DNA from 2 places in the Bacillus sp. 179-C3.3 HS genome. Region 1 is predicted to be linked to the other one. Evidence: riboswitches for the same ligand, from Rfam matches in the RefSeq annotation. Region 1 holds a riboswitch; the other holds the start of a gene.
What was found. A riboswitch is a leader RNA that binds a small molecule or an ion and turns the genes downstream of it on or off. The one in region 1 is predicted to bind lysine.
Positions count from the first base shown of each region.

Region 2: it holds a riboswitch for lysine, as region 1 does, so the genes downstream of both, AB1K80_RS15980 (aspartate kinase) here and AB1K80_RS11615 (amino acid permease) in region 1, are expected to answer to the same signal.

Region 1 covers NZ_JBFEFT010000017.1:23,301-34,124, reverse strand. Annotated here, with positions in the region: gene AB1K80_RS11640 (sensor histidine kinase) at 1-31, opposite strand, end outside; gene AB1K80_RS11635 (response regulator transcription factor) at 35-757, opposite strand; gene AB1K80_RS11630 (ABC transporter ATP-binding protein) at 934-1,749, opposite strand; gene AB1K80_RS11625 (FecCD family ABC transporter permease) at 1,768-2,793, opposite strand; gene AB1K80_RS11620 (FecCD family ABC transporter permease) at 2,793-3,845, opposite strand; gene AB1K80_RS11615 (amino acid permease) at 4,123-5,529, opposite strand; lysine riboswitch at 5,719-5,896, opposite strand; gene sspJ (small acid-soluble spore protein SspJ) at 6,018-6,164, opposite strand; gene AB1K80_RS11605 (MarR family winged helix-turn-helix transcriptional regulator) at 6,228-6,671, opposite strand; gene AB1K80_RS11600 (metal-dependent hydrolase) at 6,842-7,333, shown strand; gene AB1K80_RS11595 (LTA synthase family protein) at 7,463-9,313, shown strand; gene modA (molybdate ABC transporter substrate-binding protein) at 9,452-10,231, shown strand; gene modB (molybdate ABC transporter permease subunit) at 10,231-10,824, shown strand, end outside.
Region 2 covers NZ_JBFEFT010000031.1:16,567-27,390, forward strand. Annotated here, with positions in the region: gene AB1K80_RS15980 (aspartate kinase) at 141-1,376, opposite strand; lysine riboswitch at 1,519-1,696, opposite strand; gene uvrC (excinuclease ABC subunit UvrC) at 1,757-3,529, opposite strand; gene trxA (thioredoxin) at 3,670-3,984, opposite strand; gene AB1K80_RS15995 (alpha-N-arabinofuranosidase) at 4,184-5,662, opposite strand; gene AB1K80_RS16000 (electron transfer flavoprotein subunit alpha/FixB family protein) at 5,735-6,712, opposite strand; gene AB1K80_RS16005 (electron transfer flavoprotein subunit beta/FixA family protein) at 6,757-7,530, opposite strand; gene AB1K80_RS16010 (enoyl-CoA hydratase) at 7,575-8,342, opposite strand; gene AB1K80_RS16015 (TetR/AcrR family transcriptional regulator) at 8,348-8,953, opposite strand; gene AB1K80_RS16020 (AMP-binding protein) at 9,123-10,824, opposite strand, start outside.

The sequences.
Region 1 (10,824 bases):
AGTGAAAGAAAAGTCTTATTCGTAAATTCATAAATTAATTGAGAACCTTCGCAGGATGCGGAATAAATTTATATCCCATGCCACGGATGGTCACAATATATTCAGGATGACTTGGGTCTAATTCTATCTTTTCTCTCAGCTTTCGAATATGGACCATGACAGTGTTGTTATCACCATATGATGGGACTCCCCAAACTTTCTCATAGATTTGATCTTTTGAAAGTACAACATTTGGATGATCACAAAAATACTTCAGCAAGGACAACAGCTGCGCTGAGCAGGCGGTCACCTCTCCTCTTACTTTCAATTCTGCTGCGTGCGGATAATAAGAGAAATGGGCATACTCATATTGGTTATGTGTCACTCCGTGTTCCTCTTGTATCGAAATATATGTTCGATTTAAGTGAGCCTTAATTCTAGCCACGAGCTCTAATGGGTTGAATGGCTTCGTGATATAATCATCTGCTCCTTGTGCAAAGCCTGTCAATTTATCTACATCAGACGTTCTTGCAGTTAAAAAGAAAATAGGCGCCTTCGTATATTTTCTCATTTCAGGAAGCACGTCAAAACCAGATTGACCGGGCATCATCACATCTAGAAGTAAAAGGTGGATATCTTCGTTTTTCACAATATCTAATGCTTCATCTGCATTGTAAGCTTTATAAATATGTTGAAAACCTTCTTTTTTCAGTACGCGTTCAACCATTTTTACAATTGCTTCTTCGTCGTCTGCAATCAATATTTTTGCTGTTTCCACGCATCTCTTTCCTTTCTAGCTTGATCTCTAACCGTATATTACCATTGTCCAAAGTAAAAAAGTACCTCTTTTCTGCATAAAAGCGAAAAAATATCAACTAAAAAGTATATAACTTACTAAATCTCTGAAAAAACAAAAAAACCCGGAGTTGCCCCCCGAGTTACTTGTACAGTTTTTTATCCATTCACAGCTTCTAGCTTTCTTTCCTCGTTGATTAAATCATATGTTAAACAGATCGGTTTGTTGGTTCTTGGATCAAGGACGATTTCTGCATCGATGTGAAATACTTGACGAAGCACTTCTTTTGTCATGACTTCATGTGGCGTCCCATCTTTGATCACTTTGCCTTGATTGAGCGCAATCATATAATGCGAGAATCGGGCTGCATGATTTAGATCATGGATGACCATCAGTACTGTACGTCCTTGTTCACGATTTAAACGCTCTAACAACTGAAGAATCTCAAGCTGGTGGGCGAGATCTAAATATGTTGTTGGTTCGTCTAGTAGTAGCAATTCTGTCTCTTGAGCGAGTGCCATAGCAATCCATACCCGTTGACGTTGTCCACCAGAGAGGGCTTCAATTGGTCGATCATGAAATGCGATCATGCCTGTTTCCTCTAGCGCCCACCTAATGATACGTTTATCTTCATTTGATAAACGACCAAATCCGGTTTGATGCGGGAAACGACCATAGGACACAAGTTCATAGACAGTCAGTCCACTTGGTGCCTCTGGTGTTTGTGGCAAGATCGCCATTTGTTTTGAGATCTCTTTGGTTGGCGTTTGATGAATGGCTTTCCCATTTAGATATACGACGCCTTGATGAGATTTCATGATGCGGGACATTGTTTTGAGAATGGTTGATTTCCCGCAGCCATTTGGCCCAATTAATGTAGTGACTTTGCCTTTTGGGATGCTGATATTTAAATCGTCTACAATGAGACGATCATGATAGCCGATGCTTAGCTTTTCAGTTTCGAGCGATTTCATATGTTATTCTCTCCTTCCTCATGCGTTCGTTTTCATTAATAAATAAATGAAGTAAGGTGCACCTAAAGCAGAGACGACAAGCCCGACTGGCACTTCTGACGGTGCAAGTATGACACGTCCAATGGTATCCGCTAGTAACAAGAGCAATGCGCCAATCATTGCAGAGGCAGGAATCATTCCTTGATGCCTCGGTCCGACAAGCTTTCTTGCTAGATGCGGTGCAGCTAATCCTAAGAACGTAATGCTTCCTGCAACAGCCACGCTCACACCAGCCAGTGCAACAGCAATCAGCATGAGAAAGCTTCTCTCTTTATGAACCGAAATCCCTAAACCATAGGACAACTGATCACCTAAATTCATAATATTTAAGTAACGAGCCCTGCCAACCGCTAACACTAGGAAAATGAGCATCCACGGCATGACGGATAAGACATAAGTCCAGCTCGAACCCCAAATGCTTCCTGATAGCCAAACAATGGCTTGGCTAAAATCGTTTGGGTTCATTTTTAATTGAATCACAACAATCGCTGCTGAAAACGCAGCATTTATCCCAATTCCGGTCAAGATCAATCGAACAGGTGTAATCCCTTTTTTCCACGCTATCACATAGATCAGACATGCAGCAAGCGCTGCACCTGCGAAAGCGAATAACGGCAATACAAAGATCGTGAAATCACCCAGATTTGACACAGAACCTTGAAAGGCAAAAATAAACAACACAACGGCAAATCCCGCTCCTGCATTCACACCGAGGATGCCAGGATCAGCTAAACCGTTTTGAGACACTCCTTGCCAAATGGCACCTGATACAGCGATGGAAGCGCCAACGAGTAAGGCGATGACCATTCTTGGAAGTCTAAATTCAAACAACACCAGTTCATCCATTTCACTTCCAAATCCAAAAAACGTCTTCAATGTATTCAAAGGAGAAATACGAATTTCTCCAGTGTTTAAACTGATTAAGAACACAACCACAATCGCAATAGAGATGATGAGCATGGTTCGTCTATATTTCTTTTTCTTTGCCTGCTGCGCCAATTCCATTAAAGACCGCTCCTTTCACGTCTAGCTAAATATAAGAAGAAAGGAACACCGATGATCGCTGTAATCGCTCCGACTGGCGTTTCAAATGGCGCATTGACAAGCCTTGCCGCAATGTCTGCATAAATGAGCAAAACAGCTCCTAAAATGGCTGTGCATGGAATGATCCATCTATAATCGACACCGACGAGAAAACGAGTGACGTGAGGAATGACAAGCCCGATAAATCCAATGGAGCCTGCCACTGAAACAGCAGCACCTGTTAACAAGATCACAACCAATATCCCAAGCACCTTCACCGTTTTCGTATATTGCCCAAGTCCTTTTGCCAGTTCATCACCTAAGCTAAGTACGGTGATTGACCGGGACAGGATCATGGCGATGATCAGCCCGACAATCGCCACTGGAATGATCATGTGAATCTTCTCCCAATTCACACCTGCTACACCGCCAGCGTACCAGAAACTCATGTCCTGCGCGACGTCAAACCGAATGGCAATCGCTGTAGAAATGGAGGTCAATAGAGCACCAACAGCCGTACCAGCTAGGGCTAGTTTCACTGGGGTTAGACCACCTTTTGAAAGCGTACCGACACCAAAGACAATCGAAGCGCCAAGTGCCGCACCAACAAATGACCATATAATGATTGAAAAAGAAGATTGACCTGGGAAGAATGCGAACGCAATGGCTATAGCAAATGCAGAACCATTTGTGACACCCATTATTTCAGGAGATGCAAGTGCGTTCCTTGTCATCCCTTGCATGATCGCCCCAGATACGGCCAAAAATGCACCGACAAGTGCTGCTGCCACCGTACGTGGCAACCTTAATTCTCTAATAATCTGATGAGAAGTTTCTTGTTTATTGAAATGAAAAATCGCTTCCCACACCGTGTGTAAATGGATATTGGCCGCTCCTAAAGAAACGGATAAAAAAAGACCCATTGCTAAAGCGATTATACCTATTATCATAACAGCTACTGTTCCAAAGGGCTTCGTGACAATTTCTACTGCCTCATCTTTGGCAACCGGCTGACGATTCGAATGTGAGCCCAAATCCTATTCTTCCTTTCGTTCAATATCCCCCTTAATGGTGATAATGATTCTCAATATCGAAGTATAGTATATCACTTTCTTCTCTTTTTGAAATCACTGTTATGATATTTTTAATAAAAAACTAGGAGTTTTTTATTATTTTCTTCTTCAAACAAAATAGTCGCTGTTTTTGTATTCACAACGTGTTACAATAATCAATGATAATCATTCTCAATGATCGCATTGTGAATCATGATATAAAAAAAACGTTTCTCCAGTATTGGAGAAACGCCCGCGTTTAAACCGTTCCCTTCGCAAATCCTTTGGACATGAGTGGATATAGCAAAATGCCCACTAAAAACAAGCCAATTCCGAGAGCGAATGTATCGAAATCTGCTGTTCCTGAGATAATCACCCAAACGGAATATCCCATGGCAATGAGTGCGATGATCCCATCTCGCGTTCGATTCCCTTTTTGCATCTCATACGTATCACCTTGCATGATCACCTTAAAGCTGTAGATGGACGACACGATGTAAGGAATGAGATATGCAAGTGTCGCTGATGTTGTTAAAAAAGTAAAGGCTTCATTGATCGTCCGAGACATGACTGAAAAAATGAACAGCTGGGACATCAAATTCGTGATCGTCAAAGCGAAAACAGGGCTTCCTTTTTTATTTGTTTTTGCGAATACCGCTGGGAAATCACCAGCTTTCGCCGCTTGATAAGGTACTTCTGAACCAAGTAAAATCCAGCCAAGCATTGAGCCAAATAGACAAATGATAGCAAGAAGTGCCATAACAATTCCACCAGCAGGTCCAATAATCAGTTGCAGGACATCGACAAATGGCTTATCTGAGCCTTGCAATTGATCGTGCGGTAGAACGCCCATTGTAATGAGTGTGATGATCATATAGATCGAAAGGGCGATTAAAAGACCTGTAATTGTTGCGCGTTTTACATCTCGCTGTGAAGATGCTCTACCTGACAGGATGACCGCAGATTCTATCCCTACAAACGCCCATAACGTAGAGATCGCTGCGTGGTGGATTTGACCTCCGAGTCCAAGCATACCCTCATTTGTTGAAGCGACTGGGAAGTAATAATGTTCAAATAATGCCGTTTGAAATGCAAATAATCCAGCCACGATAAAAAGGACGAATCCAAGCACCTTAGAAAATGTTGTCACAAAGTTTAATTTACTCGCTGCACTTAAGCTAGTAATTAAAATCGTATGGGTTCCCCATAGTAAAATGGTACATACAATGAAAGTAATCAGTTGCCCAAGGGTAATGGTTTCTTTCCCAAAGGTGAAAATCTCCGTCGTCACCGTTAAAATAGGGAAAAAAGTCGTTAAGTATCCAGCAAGACTCGTAATAATGGCTACATTACTGATCCAGCTTGCCACCCAGTATCCCCATACCATCGTAAAACCAGCCACTTTTCCTTTCTTCGGATCTTTAAAAAGCGCTCTAGCGTAGCTTTGTGGTCCAGCTGTCAGCTGCGGTTTATGCATGGACAAATGTCCAAACACTAGCGCAATCATCAGCACACCACCGCCAGTGACAAGCCATGCCATTGTCACACCTAAAGGACTTGCATGCTGTGCAAGCGTACTCGGGAGCATAAAGATGCCTGACCCTACCATATTTCCAACGACAAAAGCCGTTAATAACCAAAAACCCCATTTTTTCGTCTGTTCCATTTCCGTACCTCCGTATTATTCTCTTTGGACCAGACCCGGCAGTATCTTTTTTGATATATTTGCGAAGCAATGACTTGCATTCTTTATGTTCATTCAGGGCCTTTTCTTCATATGATGCCCCATCTTCTTCAGTCAGAACATAAAAAAAAGCCTGAACAACAGTCCATGCTTTTCAAAACATACACCTGATCTCCGGATAGCCCTCCACGCTTCTAAGACGTGGCAGTCCTGCATTTATTCAATGCAGACCCAGCATAAAGAAAGTTGGAGCCTTCTTTACACTTCGGCGCTGATGCCTTTTTCTCATGATCATCGATTCCATCTCTCCCATAAGTGACTCATCATCCGCGCAACCTCTACCTCACTGAGACATAGCGTGAGGATTTCTATTCATTTTTACTACACGAAGGTTATCAAACATTCTCATTTCTGTCAAAGGGAAAAACATAGAAAGAAGGACAGAGTTACATGTCTCTGCCCTTCTTTCATTATTGTTGATTGTTTTTCTTCTTTTGTACAGCGTCCTGTAGCGGATCGCCTGCAAGTTCTTTACTTGCTTCTTCTAACAGCTGATCTACTTGCTGATGTTCTTTTTCACTTTTCGCTTTTTTCCCTTTTTGGAACAATGACATCATGGCTCCCCCCTTCTCAAAAAATACGAATGCCTCTTTAATGTGTGCGACAGGCTTTCGTATTATTCAATTGGATTGGGCTTCATCATCGGTAAAGGTTTTTCTCATTTTATGCAAATAATCAAGAAATGTCTTGATGTCTTCCTCTGTGAAGTCGGCCATCATATCCTGAATCACCTTACCAAATTGACGTGTATGTTTTTCATAAACAGCCAATCCCTTTTCAGTCGCTTCTAATCGGACAAGTGAATGATTCTCTTTATCCCTTTCTCTCTGAATAAACCCCTGCTCACATAATTTATTGAGGGCAATCGAGGCTGCACCTGGATTTAAAGAAAGCTTTTGTTTCAGCTCCTCAACATGTGATACTTCTCCTTGGATCAAAATAGAGAGGGCATAAATTTGTGGCGGCGTGATGTCTTTTTCTAACTCAAGTAACTTACGGTTTAATTTACGGCTGACTTCATAATGTACTAGAACAATTTCTTTTAACATGTCTGCATTATTCATCCGAATCGCATCCCTTATCGTTAGTGTCGACTTGACTTCTCTCTTATTATAGAATGTTTTTCCAATCCGCCAACTATTTTACCCTTTTTTTCTTTCAATTCGCCTTGCCCAATGTATAGACGCTTGATATAGTGATTACTTGGACGAAAAAAAGAACAGGAGTACGCATCATGACAGGAAAAACACATATCATGGGCGGAATAGCCGCCTCCACAGCCGTCGCCTCCTACTATGGATTCGATCCAGTCACCATGACTGCCGCTGGATCAGTCGGTTCCCTTATCCCAGATCTTTGTCATACGAAAAGCAAAATAGGAAGGAAATTCCCCCTGCTTTCAACATTGATTAGCAGCATGTTCGGGCATCGGACCTTTACACACAGTTTATTGTTCCTACTGATCATTTATTGGATTGCGACAACATACATTCCAAATGATAGCTTTAGTACCGGTTTGCTTGTTGGAATGGCGAGCCACCTTCTACTTGATGCAGGAACAGTGAATGGCATTAAACTCTTATTTCCAGCTTCAATCAAAGTACGTCTTCCCTTTTATGTCAAAACAGGCAGTACGGGTGAACAAGTTGTACTCGCTGTCCTCACCATCGTGACCTGCTATTACATCGCTGTTATTTGCAAATTATCCATACCATTCCATTTTTAAGAGCATGAAAACAGTGTTTTATAAAAATAATAGGATATGAATTGATCATTCCTCATTTTTTTAGTAGTTTTAAGATAAGTGTTTTTACCTTGCAGCTGACTGAATACAGAATGGTGAGGAGCTACATAAATGAAAGCGTTTTTCAAAGATCACTGGTTTTTAGTGTACTCCATCCTTTTTATGTGGATGAAGACATATATCATTTATCAATTCGGATTTCAGATCAGAACAGCCAATTTGTTTCATGAATGGCTGCTCCTCATAAATCCTCTTAGTTTTTTACTTCCTTTGTTTGGGATTGCTCTTTTTTTAAATGGAACCAAACAAAAGGTTTTTTTGTTGACGTCAAATTTTATTCTTACGGCCATTTTAATATCTAATTCGATTTTTTATGGATTCTATATCGATTTCATAACCATTCCTGTGCTATTTCAAGCAAAGAATATGGGGGATATGGGCAGTAGTATGACTGAGCTGTTCCACCCGTTGTTTATCTTGATGTTAATCGATTTTGTCGTGCTTGCTTGGCTCTTAAAGCGTAAACCAACAGCACGAAAAGCCTCATTTAAGACGATTAAAACATATTATGCGATTTGCGTAGGCTTCCTTTTATTCCATGTCAGTTCAGCCATGATAGACCATCCTCGATTTTTAACAAGCTCTTATGATCGAGAAGTCATTGTAAGGAACCTTGGTCTGTTCCAATTCCATCTATATGATGGTGTGGCTCAAACGGCTCGTATCGGACAAAAAGCTTTTGCAGATGAGGATACACTATCAACTGTGGCTAACTATACAAAGGCTGACTACAGTGCACCAAACGAAGAATACTTTGGACTTGCTAAAGGAAAAAATGTCGTATTCATTTCGCTTGAATCTACGCAACAATTTGTCATGGATCAAAAGGTGAACGGGCAGGAAATCACACCATTTTTAAATCAACTTGCCAAAAAGAGCTTTTATTTCGATGAATTTTACCAACAAACAGAGCAAGGGAAGACGTCAGATTCAGAATTCATTGTTGCCAACTCGCTCTATCCATCCAGCAGTGGCGCTGTTTTCTTCACAGCAAGCGACAATGAATATGATACGTTATACAAACAATTGAAAAAAGAAAACTATCAATCCGTCCAATTCCATGCGAATAATAATACGTTTTGGAATCGTGATGTGATGTATCAATCATTTGGCATTGATCGTTTCTATGATGTCGAATCATTTGATGTGAATGAAGAGAATTCCACTGGGTGGGGCTTAAAGGATATCGATTTCTTCGACCAATCAATCGATTATTTGAAAAAATTAAAAGCTCCCTATTACAGCACGTTTATCACTTTGACCAACCATTTCCCATTTGAAATTGATCCAAAAGATCAGTTCATTGATGAGTATGACTCGTCTAGTGAGATATTAAATCGCTATGTGACGACTGTTCGCTATCAGGATGAGGCCATTAAGAAGTTCTTCACCAGCCTAAAGGAAGAAGGGATGTATGAAGATACAATGTTTGTCCTAATGGGTGATCACTATGGCATCTCAGAGGCGCACCATGAGGCGATGGCAGAGCTATTGAAGCAAGACGAGATCACACCGTTCGATGCTGTCAAACTTCAGCGGGTTCCGTTCCTGATTTACATTCCAGGTGTAACAGATCAAGCACCTCAGAAAATTTCTGAAACGGCTGGCCAAATAGACGTGAAACCGACGATTCTCCACCTACTTGGCGTTGAATCAAAGAACTCCATTCAATTCGGAAATGATTTATTCTCAAACGAACGGACACCTTTTACTGTACTGAGAAATGGGAACTTTATTACAGACGATTATCTTTATACAAAAAATACATGCTATGACCAAAAAACGAAAGAGCCTGTGGAAGAAATTGAAGTGTGTCAGCCTTTTATTGAAAAAGCGAATAAAGAGCTTTCCTTATCTGACAAAGTCATCAATGGGAATCTGCTTCGTTTCTACCAGCATTAAAGCCGCCGTTTGGCGGCTTTTTTCGTATTGCATATGGACTTCCCTGACCTGTTTTTTACTGAAACGCTATGAATCGCCAAATAAGTTTGATTATAATAAAGGGAGTCATTTTATAGATACATGATTTGAGGTGTAAACATGAGATATCCACTTTTAGCCTTCATCACTGTTTGTTGTTTGCTTCTAATAGGATGCCAAACAGAGATGGAGTCAGCTAATTCAAATAAAAAGACGGAGCTTGTCATTTCTGCGGCAGTCAGCTTGCAAGATGCATTAAAAGAGATGGCGGCGGATTTTGAAGATCAACATGCCAATGTGAAAATCACATTTAATTTCGGGTCATCAGGTGCCTTAAAGCAACAAATCTCTCAAGGAGCTAACGTCGATCTCTTTCTCTCAGCGGCCAAAGAGCCATTTGATCAACTCGTTCAATCTGGAGACATCGATCAAAAACACGTAAAGGATCTCATTCAAAATGAACTGGTTCTGATTGTGCCAAAAGATCACGCGTCTTCCATCAAGACATTTCACGATCTCACATCTTTAAAAGGAAAGATTGCGCTCGGTACACCTGAATCGGTTCCTGCTGGTACATACGGAAAAGAAACGTTCACCAACCTGAACATATGGGAGCAGATCAAGAGGAAAGTTGTTTACGCAAAGGATGTGCGGCAAGTCCTAAGCTATGTCGAAACAGGGAGCGTTGAAGCGGGGATTGTGTACAAAACGGATGCCCTTGTGTCCAAAAGCGTGCGGATTGTAGATCAAGCGAAAAAAGACCTGCATTCTCCGATCGTTTATCCAATCGGAATTGTGAAAGAGACTGATCACATGTCGGAAGCGAAGTCATTTTTCAACTATCTTCAAACAGATACAGCCGCCTCTATTTTCAAGAAATATGGCTTTCAAGTTCGGTAATGCCTATGTTTAATGAAGAGTTTTTTTCTCCTATATGGCTTTCTGTTCAAATTGCGATCGTTAGCGGCATGTTCGCAACCATTTTAGGTACGACGATTGGTTTTTGGATGGCCCGTACTTCTTTCAAAGGGAAATTAATCATCGAAACGCTCCTGATGATGCCGCTTATCCTCCCGCCAACAGTGATCGGTTTTTTGTTGCTTGTCATTTTTGGAAAACATAGCGTCATTGGTCATGCGATAGAGTGGCTTTTCAATCAGCCTGTCATCTTTACATGGTGGGCGGCGGCGATTGCATCCACAGTGGTCGCATTTCCGCTCATGTACCAATCAGCGAAAGCCGGATTTTCAACGATTGATGCGGATATTGAAGGTGCGGCCAAAGTAGACGGTGCCCATCCGATTCAAGTCTTTACATACATCACCGTTCCACTCGCCTTGCCATCCCTCTTGTCTGGGGCTGTCCTCAGCTTTGCAAGAGCGCTCGGGGAATTCGGCGCAACCTTCATGTTTGCTGGCAACATCCCGGGAAAGACGCAAACACTCCCAACAGCCATCTATGTCGCCATCGATTCAGGACGCATGGAGCTTGCT
Region 2 (10,824 bases), on a different contig from region 1:
GCCTTTTTGGCATACCTCTCTATCATAGCATAATTGAGTAGGGGTAAACCGATACAAAAAGCATCCCTTGCTCCAGGTGCTCTTGATACACCATAAAAACAGGTGCATTCTCCGCGTGAGATGCACCTGTTTTTCTTCTTTTAAGAGTGAGTAGCTGCACTTACTTTCGATAATTCAAAGGCATCATGAAGTGCTTCGACCGCTTTTACCATATCATCACGGCCTACAACTGTTGATACTTTAATTTCAGATGTACTCACCATTTTCACTTGGATGTCTTTTTCAGCTAAAACAGCGAACATTTCAGCAGCAACACCTGGGTTGGAGACCATACCAGAGCCAACGATGGATACTTTGGCTAATTTGTTTTCTGTCTCAATTTGTTCATAGCCAAGCGCCCCTTTATATTCTTCTAACACTTCCACTGTTTTAGACAAATCGTCCGTTTTGACAGAGAACGAGATCGATGTTTGATTGGTGCTTGTGACGGACTGAATGATGATATCGACATTGATATTTTGCTTAGCAAGCGTCGTAAAAATCGTCGATAAGGTCGTCAAACCACTTGAAAGGCCGCACACTGTCACACGTGTTATTTGATCTTCAAATGCAATACCTCTTACGACTAAATTTTGTTCCATGGATGATTCCTCCTCAATTAACGTACCAGCTTCATATTCAATACTAGATCGAACTTCTAACGGAATTTGATAATTTTTCGCAAACTCGACCGCCCTTGGATGCAAGACACCTGCTCCTAAGTTCGCTAGTTCCAGCATCTCATCGTATGAAATGCCTTCCAGCTTGCGTGCTGTGGACACATAACGGGGATCGGTTGTAAACACGCCCGGTACGTCTGTGTAAATATCACATTTATCAGCTTTCAATGCAGCAGCGATAGCGACTGCCGTCGTGTCAGAACCACCCCGACCTAGCGTTGTAATATGTAGATCATCTGCAATCCCTTGGAAACCTGCCACCACAACAATTTTCCCTGCGCTTAATTGTTCCTTTATTCTCGACTCATCAATGTCCACGATTCTCGCATTTCCATGCACTTTCTCCGTTTTCACTCCAGCCTGCCAGCCTGTAAAGGAAATCGCATCATATCCCTTTGCTTGTAGTGCCATTGTTAATAAGGAAATGGTCACTTGCTCCCCAGTCGTAAGCAGCATATCCATTTCTCTTTTGCTTGGTTCATCGGTTAGTTCTTTGGCTAGGTCAACAAGAACATCGGTTGATTTACCCATGGCGGATACCACCACGACCACATCATGTCCTGCCTTGCGTTCATTGATGACTCTCTCTGCCACATGACGAATTTTTTCTGTTGTGCCTACTGATGTTCCGCCGAATTTTTGTACTATAAGTCCCATGTCTATCACCCTTTTCAAAAGTTCACGTGTGAGAGAAGAGGCAAGATATGTTCCTAGAGACTGTTTTCTCACTGCAAATAAAAAAAGCAATGAGAGAACGAATCTCCCATTGCTTTGAAATCAACATCTAAAGATGCAAAAACAATGAGATAGCTCTCCAAGAAACAGATTCTTGACAGCCCTACATTTATTCAATGTACAGCCAGCAAATAAAATGAGTGGATTTTATTCACTTCGGCGACGCTCCCCTTTCCGCCCTCTTCATAGATCCCATCGATCTCTGAAGGCGTACTATTGAAGTTCGCACCTCTATCTTCAACAAACAACACGTTCATGATTAAATTAGTCACATCTTATCAGACTTTCAGAAAAAGTACAATCTATTTTTTCAATACCTCTACTAACCGTTCAGCCGTTTGTTTCGGAATACCAGCTTCTTGGAAGTCTTGAACAGAGGCTTCTTTCATTTTTTTCACCGATCCAAAGTGCTTGAGCAGCTGTTTTTTTCGTTTTTCTCCGATGCCTGGAACATCATCTAAAATGGATTGGAATGCGTTTTTTCCGCGAAGCTGCCTGTGAAAGCTAATAGCAAATCGGTGGACTTCGTCTTGAATACGCTGCAATAAATAAAAGGCCTGACTGTTACGTTCAAGTGCCACGATTTCAAGTGTATCGCCCAGCATGAGATTCGATGTCCGGTGTTTTTCATCTTTCACAAGCCCTGCGACTGGCACAGACAGATTCAGCTCATTTTCAAGAACGTCTATTGCCGCGTTAATTTGTCCTTTTCCTCCGTCAATTAAAATTAAGTCTGGTAGCGGGAGCTGATCCTTTAGCACACGTGTGTAACGTCTTCTGATCACTTCACGCATTGATGCATAATCATCAGGTCCTGCGACTGTTTTAATTTTATATTTTCGATATTCTTTCTTATATGGCTTACCGTCTTGAAAGACAACCATGGCAGAAACCGGGTCTGCGCCCTGTATGTTCGAGTTGTCAAATGCCTCAATCCTGTAAGGCGTGTAGATATTCAGCGCCCCCCCAAGTTGATTCACCGCACCAATGGTTCGCTCTTCATCACGCTCAATGAGTGAAAACTTTTCCTTGAGGGCAATTTTGGCATTTTGATGTGCAAGCAAAAGCAAATCTTTTTTCTTGCCTTTTTTCGGCTGGTGAACGTTTGTCTCAAGCAATTGCTCAATCATCTCTTGATCCACACTATCTGGCACCAAGATTTCTTTCGGTAGAAAATGATTGTTTTTTGCATAAAATTGCCCCATAAATGTGAGAAACTCTTCCTCTGGATCTTGATACATCGGGAACAAACTCACATCCCGTTCAATCAATTTCCCCTGTCTGATGAAAAAGACTTGGACACACATCCAGCCCTTATCATAGGCATAGGCAAACACATCTCGATCCAATAAGTCACTCATTGTCATCTTCTGCTTTTCCATCGTTGAGTCAATATAGGCAATTTGATCTCTTAGTTCTTTTGCCCGTTCAAATTCTAATTGTTCGGCCGCTTCTTGCATTTTTTCGGTTAATTCTTTCTTGATTTGTTGATGACCACCATTTAAAAACCTTGTGATTTCGTCCACGAGCTGTTTATTCGTTTCTTCAGAGATGTCATACACGCATGGCGCGAGACATTGTCCAAGATGATAATAAAGGCAGACGCGGTCAGGAAGGGTTGCACATTTTCTCAGTGGATATAAGCGGTCGAGCAGCTTTTTTGTTTCTCTTGCTGCTTGTACGTTCGGATACGGACCAAAGTATTTTCCTTTATCCTTTTTTACATTGCGGGTCACGATCAGTTTTGGGTGACGTTCATTTGTGATTTTAATAAATGGGTACGTCTTGTCATCCTTGAGCATGACATTGTATTTTGGATCGTATTTCTTTATTAAATTCAGTTCTAATATGAGTGCCTCAATATTTGAAGACGTGACAATGTATTCAAAGTCTTCAATTTCACTGACGAGTCGCTGCGTTTTGGCATCATGTGACCCAGTGAAATAGGAACGCACCCTATTTTTTAAAACCTTTGCCTTCCCAACATAAATGACCGTATTTTGTCTATCTTTCATTAAGTAACAGCCTGGTTGATCAGGCAAGACTGACAGTTTTTCTTTGATCAATTTGTTCATCTATTCATCCGTCCTTGTTTTGCTCTTTCACTCCTTCTAGTGTATCACGAACGTTTGTTTTATACCATGTGAAAGAAAAGCGGCTCTCGTCTATACGAGAACCGCTTTTTAGGTACAAATCCGATGTTCATCGGTATGATTTAGAGATGTTTATTCACAAGTTCAGCAAGTGCTTCTTTTGGTTTGAAACCAACAGACGTCTCGACAACTTCTCCGTCTTTTAAAACAAGAAGAGTTGGGATGCTCATCACGCCATATTTACCAGCTGTTTCTTGGTTATCGTCTACATCAATTTTTACAATTTTCATTTTATCGCCCATTTCTTGATCAAGTTCTTCAAGAACTGGAGCAATCATTTTACAAGGTCCACACCATGGTGCCCAAAAGTCTGCAAGAACAACACCTTCTGCAGTTTCTTGTGAAAATGTTGCGTCAGTAGCTTTTACGATTGCCATTATTCATTCCTCCAATGTAAATTATGCTTTTTAGTATAGCATCTACTAATGCGACTTGCGAATGAAATGCTTACAAATCATTTTTTGATCAAATGTGCCAAAATTGAACGAGAACTTCGCACAAAAGATCTTTCGTCAACATCGGTCATCCCTCACTTTTTATCCCTTTATGGACTATGATGCCCCAACAATCATTTCATCAAACATATGGCACTGTTAGCATGACAACAGACATTGGTGGAAGCTGAACGGTCAATTCACCTTTTTGGACAGTGAATTGCTGAAATTCTGCCGGTTGCACAAGATGAGGTGCATCAAATGTGTTATGTGCATTCATACGGTCAGCTGTAAGCACCGTACCGGTCACATTCGTTTCTGTCCCTATACCGTCAACCGTCAGTGAAAGCGATGCTGTTTCATGTGGATGTAGATGACAAAAACTAATATGCATTTCGCTAGATGAACGTGAGGCGGAGACACTGACCTGCGGCATTTTTTCACCTCGTCTTTCGTATGGAGACGAGACAAAGTCCACCTCAAGGGCTTCTTCTTCTTGATGCACTTGAAACATGTGAAATACATGGTACGTCGGCGTTAAAATCATTTGATCATCCTTCGTTAACACCATGGCTTGCAAGACGTTTATCGTTTGGGCAATATTCGCCATATAAATTCTCTCGCAATGACGGTGGAAGATGTGGAAATGCAAGGCACACACAAGGGCATCTCTCAATGTATTTTGCTGATACAAAAACCCGGGATTTGTACCTGGTTCAGGATCATACCACGTTCCCCATTCATCAATGATCATTCCGATTCGCTTTTGTGGGTCATACTGATCCATTATGTCTCCATGTGCCTTGATTAACTGTTCCATCTCATATGCTTTTTTCAACGTGATAAACCATTCGTCCTCATTAAATTCAGTTGCAGACCCCTTTTTCTCCCATGTGCCAGGGACGGTATAATAATGCAAACTGAGTCCATCCATCCAAGGTGCGGCTCGCTCCATTAATACTTTTGTCCAATTCACGTCATTGGAATTTGCTCCACAGGCGATTTTGTAAATCTGGTTTCCAGCAAACTGTCGCACATACGTTTGATATCGTTTATATAAATCTGCATAGTATTCAGGGGTCATGTTTCCACCACAGCCCCAGCTTTCATTGCCCACTCCAACGTATTTTAATTTCCAAGGCTCCTTTTTGCCGTTTCGTATGCGCCAATCGGACATAGGGGTTCCCTTAGGAAATGTGATATATTCTATCCAGTCAGCCAATTCTTGAACAGAACCACTTCCAACATTCCCGCAAATATACGGTTCACATTCAAGCAACTCACACAATTTCATAAATTCATGCGTACCAAACGCATTTGATTCCACCGTACCTCCCCAATGCGTATTGACCATCGGTTTGCGTTCATTTAAATCCCCCACGCCATTTGCCCAGTGGTATTCATCCGCAAAACAGCCTCCCGGCCATCGAAGTACAGGGATATGTAATGCCTGAAGCGCCTTTAGCACATCGGTTCGAATGCCTTCTACATTTGGAATTTCCGAATCTTTTCCAACCCAAATCCCGTCATAAATTCCTCTTCCCAAATGTTCTTGAAAATGCCCATAAATATGTTTCGAAATACGCCCAATCACTTCATTGACCTTGATTGTTCCTTTCACTTACAATCGCTCCTTTTCATCCATGACATACAAAAAAACCCAGAATACCTAGGCATTCTGAGTCTATGAGCGTTACGAGTGGATATTCATCTTTTTTAGTTCTTCATTTAAAAGCGGTACGACTTCAAATAGATCCCCAACGATTCCATAGTCCGCAATTTTAAAGATGTCGGCTTCTGGATCTTTATTGATTGCCACGATCACTTTACTATTAGACATTCCAGCTAGATGCTGAATCGCCCCTGAAATTCCACACGCAATGTAAAGATCAGGTGTGACAACCTTACCGGTTTGACCAATTTGGAGCGCATAATCACAGTAGTCCGCATCACAGGCGCCCCGCGAAGCACCAACTGCTGCACCTAAGGTTTCGGCAAGTTCTTTCAATGGTTCAAAACCTTCCTTGCTCTTCACCCCTCGCCCTCCAGCGACGATGACCTTTGCTTCAGACAGGTCTACACCTTCTGATGTTTTTTTAATGACTTCTTTGACGATGGTTCGCAAATTCTGTATGTCCACAGAAACGGGTATAATGTCTCCGCCACGAGAGGCATCTCGCTCAAGCGGTGTGACGTTGTTCGGGCGGATTGTTGCCATCAGTAAGCGATCTGTCGAAATGACGTGTTCAAAGGCTTTTCCTGAATAAATTGGTCTTGTGAAGACGAGTTGCTCTCCGGTAACGCTTACATCAATTGCATCTGAAATCAAACCCGTTTGTGAGCGAGCTGCCATTTTCGGTGACAGGTCTTTCCCTATAGACGTATGACCAAAGAGTACTGCATCCGGCTCGACCTGATCGATAATGGCTTGAAGAGCCTGCGCGAAACCATCTGACGTGTAATATGAAAGATGCGGATGTTCCACAATCATGACATGATCTGCTCCATAGTAAAGCAGCTCGCTTGCTTGATCTTTGACGTCATCCCCTATCAAGACGCCAATTACCTCACCGCCATCTGCCATTTTTCGAGCGGCAGCAATCGCTTCAAATGTCACATTTCTTAATGTACCGTCACGACTTTCTCCAAGTACCACAACTTTTTTACTCATCTTCTCAAACTCCCCCTTGTTCTCGTGATATCGTAACGTCGATGTTAGATGACTTTGGCTTCATTTCTCAATAAATCGGTCAGCTCCTTGACCTGATCTTGAAGATCACCATTTAGCACCTTGCCACCTTCTTTTTTCTCCGGTAAGAAACGGTCAATTGTTTTGATTTTATACGGAACATCGTCTTCATCCAGATCTAAATCATCTAATTCTAATTCTTCTAAAGGCTTTTTCTTCGCCTTCATAATGCCTGGAAGAGATGGATAGCGTGGTTCATTTAGTCCTTGTTGCGCTGTGACAACAAGTGGAAGCTTAGTGGAAATGACTTCAACGTCTCCTTCAGCATCTCGTTCAATGGAAGCAGCGTCGCCTTCTATTTGAATACGCGTAATGGTCGTGACATATGGAAAGCCTAGTAATTCGGCAAGACGCGGAGCTACTTGTCCAGAGCCTCCGTCAATGGCGACATTTCCAGCCAAGATCAATGACGCATCTTTGTCCTTTAAATAGTGATATAAAATCGTGGAAGCTGAAAATTGATCCCATTCCTCTAAATCGTCCTCCACATTGATCAACACAGCTTGGTCACAACCCATCGCAAGCGCTGTTCTCAGCTGTTTCTCAGCATCCTCGTGACCAACTGTGACAACCGTCACTTCTCCCCCATGTTCATCTCGAAGCTGGATCGCTTCTTCAATTGCATACTCGTCATAAGGATTGATAATGAACTCCGCCCCATCTTCTTGAATAGCACCAGACTGAATAGAAATCTTTTCTTCCGTGTCAAACGTACGCTTCATCAAAACAAAAATATTCATTCATTTCTCCCCCTTGTGTCGTCGTACTGATTCGTTACTCCCCTTTAATTCGGTTTCCGCTTTTCAATAAAGGCTTGAATGCCTTCTTTGGCATCATTTGATTGGAATACCTCACCAAACCTTTTGGCTTCTAGCTTCATTCCACCATCATATGAGTAGACCTTTGCAGCATTCAATAGCTCTAGTACATACTCAAGCGATTTAGGGCTTTTTGTAGCAAATTTCGTCGCCAGTGTTTTGGCTTCTTTCAAAGCTTCTTCCTCTGTTTCCACAAGCTTTGAAACGAGACCACAAGCAAATGCTTCTTCCCCAGTAATCGGTTCAGCTGTTCCCATCATTTCAAGTGCTTTTGCCGCACCAACATAGCGGGGTAGCCTTTGGGTTCCACCGAATCCTGGAATAATGCCAAGAGTTAGTTCAGGGAGCCCAAGCTTTGCATCTTTTGTGGCAATTCGGATATCACAAGACATGGCGAGCTCAAGACCTCCACCTAAAGCAGCTCCGTGAATGGAAGCTATGACAGGCTTTGGACATTGTTCGATTCGTTCGAATACTTGCTGTCCGCGGTCTGCAAGAGCTGCATAATCCGACTCCTCCTGTAATGTCGTAAATTCCTTAATATCAGCACCTGCTGAAAAGAATCTACCTTCACCATGTATCACAATGGCTCGCACTTCATCATTTTGTTCAAGCTGTTCAAACATATCATGAAGCTCCATAAGTAATTGGGAGGATAGTGCGTTTGCAGGTGGATGTTGTATCGTGATAAGCGCTGTCTGTCCTTCATGATGTACACTCAGTATTTTTTCCATGTCAATCACCCTTTTTTAACTGATCTTTCAGTTTGATGGATACCATTTAAAAGAAGATCATGTACGTTTTCTGCAAGTGCAGCTAGGTCATACTTTTGATCATTCATCACCCATGTTGTGGCGGTTTCGTCTATCGTGCCAAATACCATTTGTCTCGCTAGGCGGACATCGAGATCTTGCTTGAATTCTCCTGTTTTCTTTCCTTCAGTTAAAATGGCATCGAGCATATTTAAATACCCTTTGAGCACCTCATTGATTCTCTGCCGCAGCTCAAGGTTCGATTGCCTTAGTTCAAGCTGTGTCACAAGCGCTAAATGATGATCTTGGGACAACAGCCGGAAATGCTCTTGGATGAGCAGGAGGAGCTTGTCTTTAGGAGACGGTTTCTGTTGAATTTCCGTTTCCATCCGTTCAATGAACTGTCCCATTTTTTCTTTAAACAAAGAGATCAGAATATCTTCTTTGTTTTTGAAATAAAGATAAATGGTTCCGTCCGCTACCCCTGCTTGCTTCGCAATCTTAGAAACTTGAGATTGATGATAGCCATTTTCAGCAATCACCACAACTGCTGCATCAATAATTTGCATGTACTTCGGTCTTTTCTGCTTCAATGTGCTTCGTTCCCTTCTGAATTGAATGAGCATTCATTCATAACTTTATGTTAAAAAGAAACGAGTCATTTGTCAAGTCATGTTCTTCTTTCTTTTCGATCTCTAGCATAACAAAGGAACTAGTGACAATTCAAATCATCCGGCCAGTGGTAGACCGGATGATGTACGGTTATTTCTCTGATCGATCGACCGTCAATTCTGCTGAAGACGTATGCTTTCTTTTTTCTTCCTCAATTAAGACTCTACGCAATATTTTACCTACAGCTGTTTTTGGTAACGACTCTTTAAATTCATAGACACGTGGTACTTTAAAAGAGGCGATTCTTGTACGGACAAATCGGTCTAGCTCCTCTTCCGTCAAAAAGGCATCTTTCTTTGGTACAACAAATGCTTTCACCGTTTCTCCACGATACGGGTCCGGTATACCTGCAACGACTACTTCCTGTACGAGTTCATGTTCATATAGGGCTTCTTCGACCTCTCTAGGGTAAATATTGTAGCCACTGGCGATGATCACATCTTTTTTCCTATCGACGATATAGAAAAATCCGTCCTCATCCATATATCCAATATCTCCAGTGAAAAACCAGCCGTCTTTTAAAACAGCCGCTGTCTCCTCTGGTTGATTCCAATACCCCTTCATAATCTGTGGACCTTTCACAACGATTTCCCCATGTTCGTACGGTTCTTTGAGCTCTCCCGTTTCTTCGCAATAAATGCCTGCTTCTGTATTGGGCCAAGGACAACCCACACTGCCTGTTTTGTTCACTCCCCACAAGAAGTTGGAATGGGTCACAGGTGAGGTTTCTGAAAGACCATACCCTTCCACTAACCGGCCTCCTGTTATTTTTTCGAAGCTCTGCTTGACTTCAATCGGCAGCGGTGCTGATCCACTTAAACAAGCACGGATAGATGACAGGTCATAGTTTTCAATGTTCGGGTGATGAAGCAGGGCGATATACATCGTCGGAGCTCCCGGAAACAACGTCGGCTTTTGTTTTTCAATGGTTTTGAGCGTATCTGACACATCAAAGCGTGGAAGTAGAATCATTTGATGTCCTTCCTTCACAGCCAGGTTCAATACGGTCGTCATCCCGTACACATGGAAAAATGGAATCACGCCGAGAATTCGCTCCATTCCACGGGTTGTTTGATACATCGAGGCGGCACACATTTCTGTATTGGCTACGATATTCTCGTGTGTGAGCATGACCCCTTTTGGTAAACCTGTGGTTCCGCCTGTATACTGCAAGACAGCAACGTCTTCTTTTGGATCAAAGGACAGGTGCGAAATTGGCTCTCGAGGTGATTCTTTGATCACCTGTGAAAAAAGATGAATCGTTTCACTTTCCTCCACTTGGATGACCATTTTGTTTTTCTTTCTTTGAACAATCGGGAAAAAAATATTTTTTGGAAACGGCAAGTACTCTTGTAATTTGGTAATCACCATGTGTTCTACAGTTGTCAACGCTTTCATTTTATAGGTCTTCGGATACAATAAATCGAGTGTAATCAACACCTTTGCACCACTGTCTTCCATCTGATACGCTAGCTCTTTCTCCGTATACAGCGGATTGGTTTGAACAACGATTCCCCCCGCCATTAATACGGCATAATAAGAAATAACTGATTGCGGGCAGTTTGGTAGCATGATGGCCACCCGATCTCCCTTTTTCACGCCGAGTTTTATGAAATAGTTGGCGAGTTTTAATGAGTCTTCATATAACTGGTCATAGGTGATGGTTTTTCCTAAAAAATGAATGGCTGTATGCTCAGGTGTTGCTTCTGCGGAGCGGAATAAGTAAGATTGTAACGTTTCATTTGGGATGGTGAGTTCGTGGGGAATTTGTTTTGGGTAATGCAGAAGCCAT